DNA from 2 places in the Isachenkonia alkalipeptolytica genome. Region 1 is predicted to be linked to the other one. Evidence: riboswitches for the same ligand, from Rfam matches in the RefSeq annotation. Region 1 holds a riboswitch; the other holds the start of a gene.
What was found. A riboswitch is a leader RNA that binds a small molecule or an ion and turns the genes downstream of it on or off. The one in region 1 is predicted to bind cyclic di-GMP.
Positions count from the first base shown of each region.

Region 2: it holds a riboswitch for cyclic di-GMP, as region 1 does, so the genes downstream of both, ISALK_RS03390 (GspE/PulE family protein) here and ISALK_RS10230 (MSCRAMM family protein) in region 1, are expected to answer to the same signal.

Region 1 is NZ_SUMG01000013.1:2,347-5,543, reverse strand. It holds gene ISALK_RS10230 (MSCRAMM family protein) at 1-1,867, opposite strand, end outside; cyclic di-GMP riboswitch class I at 2,018-2,107, opposite strand; gene ISALK_RS10225 (cell wall-binding repeat-containing protein) at 2,381-3,197, shown strand, end outside.
Region 2 is NZ_SUMG01000002.1:350,396-353,592, forward strand. It holds gene ISALK_RS03390 (GspE/PulE family protein) at 1-1,608, opposite strand, end outside; cyclic di-GMP riboswitch class II at 1,667-1,751, opposite strand; gene ISALK_RS03395 (ATP-binding protein) at 2,135-2,560, opposite strand; gene ISALK_RS03400 (abscisic acid-deficient protein Aba4 family protein) at 3,022-3,197, shown strand, end outside.

The sequences.
Region 1 (3,197 bases):
CGTCCAAAATCATTTCATTGGTTACGCTGACCTCGGGGTTTAAGTTTCCTGGAGTGATTTCTACGGATTCGTCACTGATTTCTACGAATTCGAAACCTTCAGGAATGTCCACTTCTTCGATGGTATAGGTTCCAAGGTCCAAGTCATTGATGGTTAGTGGTTCTCCAACCACTAGTGTGTGGTCCTCGTCGTATTCATCATCGTCGGTAACGTTTACTGTAAAGTCCTGATCGATTTCTTCAATGACGCCATCTCCCATTACTAGGATCTTCTCAATGGTAATGCTTCCGGTTGGGTCCGGTGTGGGCGTTGGCGGTGGCGTGGTATCATCTATAAAGGTGTTGATAATGGAAATGGAGGTTGTTCCTTCGGGGTCCACCATGACCATAACCCCTTCTTCTGCCTCCGGTGGATCAAGGTCTTCGATGTCTCCGTTATAGGCCACCTCATCGGCGCCGCCGTCGTCGCTTTCCCAAATGTGATATAGTCCCGGCTCTAGGTTAAAGGTGTTGGTTCCTTCGGTGATGGTCTCTTGGATTAGCTCGGGCATTTCTGCGGCTACGAATCCTTCATCGAAGTCATCGGATGCTGGGCCTTCTAGGAAGGGGTACCACTGCATGGAGACCTCATATTCTTCCGGTCCGTCGCCGTCAACGATTTTTTCGATTTCAATTTCTCCTTCCACGATCTCTGCTGGGAAGGTATTGGTGATGATGATATCCGTTACTTCGCCGTCTTCAATGGTAAAGGCGATTTCTTCATTATCGGATGTACCATCGGAATCATTTTCATAGTAGGGGTCGGCGCCTAGGGTTTCGCTTTCCCATAGGGTGTAGCTACCTTCCGGTAACGTAAACTCGTTATCGCCTTCTTCGATTTCCTTAACCCAAGTATCATCGTTATCTTGGCTTTCGATGGTAACTTCGAAGATTTCTTCCGGTTCTATCGGGTCTATAATCGCAATCCCGGGAAGTTCCTCGGATAAGTCTTCGATGATTTTTTCGATGTTTAGGATGCCTTCAGGATCCTCCGGTTCTTCAAAAGTATTGATCACAGTCAATTCAGTAGTACTGTCATCTGAAATTACTACCTCTACGTAATCATCGTTGGTATCTTCGATGTCCCCATCATACTCTACCATATCCGCACCCTGTGCATCACTTTCCCAAACCTTATAGGTGCCCGGTGCAAGGGTTATACTAATGGTTTCATCTTCTGAGATGGGTTCTGTTTCTTCATAGTATTCAACATCGCCGGTTCCTTCGATGGTGATCTCAAAGTCATCGATATCACCGGGTTCTCCATTGACTTCCTTAGTGATTTCTAAGGTGCCTTCAGGATCCGGTTCCACCTCATCGTAGGCCAAGTGGCTTAAGTTTAGTTTGGTATTTCCCTGGTCCGGTTTTATAACGCCGGTGGCTTCCGCATCGATTAGAGTGTCATGGTCACTGGTTCCAATATAGAAGTGAACCGCTCCGCCTCCATCGCCATGCCGTTCAGCATCTGCGGTTATGGAACCGGAATTTTCGAATTCGGCATGCAACTTGATATCTGAAATATCTTCATTTTCTGATCTGGTTAAAACAAAGTGCCAAACAACCGAGATATCATCTTCATCTAATAATCCGTTGTCATCATCGGGTTTGACGCTAATATCAGTATCGTTGCTATAGGTGTTTTTGTGATCACTATTAAGACTAATGGAACTTGACGTTGTTGATTCTACGTTGTTTTCACCGTTGTTGTCCATGGCCTCTGAATCATCGGAGGAACCTTCAGCTGCAAATGCCGGTGATAGAGAAATGGTAAATACCATTGCCACAGCCACTAAAACGGCGATACTCTTGCTTCTAAATATCTTTTTCATCATCGTCACCTCTTTCTTATATCCTATGTTATAACGAACCTTTCTACATGATATGCCTGCGAATACCCTTCCTCCATAACATCCCTCCCTGGTATGCCTTCGCTTAAAATTTTCCGATGTGAGAATAAAAAAAGACTGCCGATGGATAACCATGGCAGCCAGACAGTCATAGTGTAGTAAATACACGGTAGACTCTAAACTTTGCGTCCCCGTCTTTCGGCGGGTTTGCCTTTGACAAGTGTGTCGTACAAAGATGAAATTGTAGTAAGACTTAATCTGTAGTGATAACTATTATCGCTTATTAAGTATATACCTAACTAATCATATTTAAAACACAAAAAATTAAAAAAATTAGTAAAACCCAATAATCTAGGAAAAAAGTCTGCTTTTAACCTTTGACATGGCAATGGTTAAGGGGATAAGATATAATGGAAATATATTTTCAAATTTCTTCAAAAAAAAGATTGCAGGTAAAGAATTGAAGATGAGGAAAAACTATAAGGGGTGGATGGGATGAAAAAAGGGATTGTAACGGTAGCCGTATTATTTCTTCTGAGTACGGTGGCGGTCTTCGGGTATACCTGGTCCGTTCGGGTGGATGAAAGCTATGATTATTTATCCAAGGATCTACACCGGCGGGCACTTCAGTTAGAGGAGCGCTATCCTGAAATTGTGCGGGTGGTGGAATACGGAAGGTCTTTAGATGACAAACCCTTATTTGCGGTACAGATGACGGAGAACATCGGTGAGTATATGGAAAAGGAAGAGGCCAACACCGAAAGAACCCATTATTACATAGACGGAGGAAACCATGCCCGGGAAACGGTAAATCCTCCCCTGGTCCTTCGAATGGTGGAGGACTATGCCCGGGATTATTATAATATCAGCAATATTAGCGGCTTTGATTTGGAAAGCATTTTACAGGACTCGGTTTTTCATTTCCTCCCCCTACCCAATCCCGACGGTTTTGATCTGGCCAAGGTCGGCACCAGTTCCATTGAGACCGATGCCGGATGGGAGGCCATCAGAAGGGTAAACAGCACCCGGTATTCCCATTTTAAGTCCGGCCTCAGCGGGGTGGACCATAATCGAAACTATCCCGCTTTGGTATATGATTTTGACCGTGGAAAGTGGCGAGATATTTGGGGGAAATATCCCAGTTGGCTCGATAATCACCAGCCCTCCGAGGCCTACTACGGTGGCCCCTATGCCGCCTCGGAGCCGGAAGTTAAGGCCAACATGGAATATATCTTACAGTATGATTTTCGCCAATTCGTAAGCTTTCATTCCCGGGGAAATTTAACCTACTGGCATAAATATTTTTACCCCA
Region 2 (3,197 bases), on a different contig from region 1:
ACTGGCATCCCTCAGGGTGTTCATCCCGTCCCGGATGGCGATATCCTTAATGGAGTCGATATCCTTACCTTCATTGATCATATTTCGAATGGTTCGATCCACCACCATGACTTCATGGACGGCGGTTCTTCCTTTGGTGCCGGAGCCGCCGCATTTGGTGCAGCCCTTTCCTTTATAGATGGTGGTGCCTTCGGGTATGCCGCCCAGGCGGGCATTTCGCTCGTCCACCTCATAAGGCTCTTTGCAGTTGTTACAAACCTTTTTTACCAACCGCTGGGCCATGATGCCCACTACCGATGATGCGATTAAGTACGGGTCCACCCCCATGTTGACCAATCGGCTGATGGTACTGGCGGTATCGTTGGTATGGACGGTACTAAGCACCAAGTGACCGGTGATCGCCGCCCGTATCGCGATGGTTACGGTGTCACTGTCCCGAATCTCACCTACCATGATGATGTCCGGGTCCTGTCGTAGGATGGATCGTAGGCCTGTGGCGAAGGTAAGGTCCGCCTTCGGGTTTACCTGTACCTGGTTTACGCCGTCTAAGGAGTATTCCACCGGGTCTTCTACGGTTACGATGTTTCGGTCTTCCCGGTTCATCTCGGCAAGGACCGTATACAGGGTGGTGGATTTACCACTTCCCGTAGGGCCGGTGACGAGAATAATTCCGTTGGGGTTTCGGGTAATTCTATCAAAAAGCTCTAGGTTTCGCTCGGTAAAGCCCAGTTCCTCCTTGGTTAACATAAAACTGCTTCGATCCAGAATTCGAATTACCACCTTTTCCCCGAAAACCGTGGGAAGGACGGATATTCGCATGTCAATTTCCCTGCCGTCGATGTTTTTTTCCACCCGGCCGTCCTGGGGTTTACGCCGCTCGGAGATGTCCATTTTTCCCATGATCTTGATTCGGGTAACAATCGCCGAGTGGGCGGCCTTGGCCGGGCGCATGACTTCGTGTAAATCGCCGTCGATTCGAAAGCGAACCAATAGTTTCTTCTCGAAGGGTTCGATATGTATATCACTGGCCTGTTGTTTTACTGCCTGGCTCATGATAGAGTTGATCAGCCGTACAACCGGGGCATTGTTGATATCATTTAGGGTGGCTTCATCCAGACCTTCCAGCTCTTTTACGTCGTACTCGCTGGTAAAGTCCTCAATGGCCTTTTGAGCGTCCTGTTTTTCAAAGAAATAATCAATGGCGTCTTCAATTTCTTTGGTTGTTGCGATGACCGGCTCCACTTCCCGACCGGTTGCCAGTTTTACATCATCCATGGCGTAAACGTTTAGAGGATCGTTCATGGCCAGGGTTACGGTTTTTTCTGTTGCCTTTACGGGAATTATAGTATGACGCCGGGCTAAGGCTTCGGTGATCAGATTCGGTACCTCGGATTCGATGGTACCCCGGTCGATTTCCTTTTTTGGAATCCCCAGTTGAAACTCCAGGACTTCGATGATTTCCTCTTCCGTTACAAACTTTTCCTGTACCAGCACTTCTCCCAGTTTCTTTTTATTCTGCTTTTGTATTTTTAAGGCCTGTTCCAAGTTTTCGTTGGTTATGGCCCCTACGTCGACCAACAGGGTGCCCAGTTTTCGTTTTGCAGCCATAAGTCCACCTCTTTGTCCGAATTTTCTGTATCGTTTTCGTGATAATAAAAAAACCAACACTAAGGTTGGCCGGTTGCACTAGCTGCTCCGAATACCCCAAGTGCCCAGTTGTAAGGATATCCTTCTTAGCATCCAATCTATCTGTCCCTTATCTTTCGAAGGAAAACCATCGATTGCTTTATGTGATTTAGATATAGTTCTATTATACTACCTTTGAAAAAATTAACAATCTTTTTTTTGAGAAAATAACATATTTTTCAAAATTATTTAGATTTTTGTCTCCACGTCTTCGTTTCCCCCATTGTTTTCTCTAAAGAAACGATGATTTTGTAATGATCTTTGATTTATGTTATAGTTACCCCGTAGATTTCCCTTTAAACTCCCTTAGAGGATATATTTTGTAATTTATTTTTTCACAAATTACGTCTTTGCTTTCCTGATTTTAGACAAAAAATAAACCCCGGACACGGTAACATCTTAGGGTATTTTTACCTTTTGTTTACCTTGTTTTGCTTTTACTTTTCGATTAGGTTTCCTTTCGCTTCACCAAAATCACTTCATTGCCCGCCCGGTTGTAACAGACGTAGTCCGCCCCTTCCATCATGATTTTTAGGCCCCGTCCCGATTCTAAAAACAGCTCTTCGGGAGGGATGTTGTTGCTTTTTTCCTCCGCCCGCTGAAGTTTTTTGTTGCCGGGAAAGCCCTTGCCGTAGTGTTTGATCCGTACGGAAACCCGTCGGTCACTGAGTTTGGAAAGATTAATGGAAATGCTTCGTTTCCCCTTATTCTCATAGCCGTGAAGCACCGCATTGTTTAAGGCTTCACTGATGGCCATTTCGTATAGGTAATCATCCATCCCCATGCCCTCTTTTAAGATTTTCGAGATCATATCCCGGGTATATTTAATGGTTTCTACGTCTTTTATGCAGATTTTCAACATGGACTTCATCATGATCCTTCGCTCCTTATGGGTCAATTCCTATGATCAACTTATTTACTTTGTTTGTACCCGATTTTTCAGCGGTGTACCACATATTAAGAAAAATTTTCAAAATAACCGGAGAAATTTCAACCATAGGGCATAAAAAAGGGCATAAAAAAACCTTTATGTTTAGAAGAACATAAAGGCATATCCTACCGAAGATAGGATCATGGCCAAGGCAATGGCAAGAACAATGACTCGGCTCAAATTTTTATATTTCCGTGGTTGCAAAGTATTCACTCCTTTTTACAAAAGGTTTTCCTATAATTTTTATTATACCCATTGTAACATATATCCCGGGAAAAAGAAAAGGCGGGAAGAGTCGAAATTTTCTGTAGTATCTTCAGGCTGAATCCGTTATAATGAAGGTATTAGATCTTCGCCGAGAATATCCGGTGTTATCGTAAAAAGACGAATAGGGAGGTTTTTCTATGTTCTTACATTTGTTTCGTATCCTTTCTGTACTACTGATCCTCTCCTGGATTCCCCTGCTGCTCCTTCCAAAATCCGTGATTACCCGAAAACTCCTTTTCCATAAGAATTACTGGGTTTTGCTGGGAAGCCTGTACTTTTTAACCCTGTTTTTCTTCGGCTGGGAAATCAACTG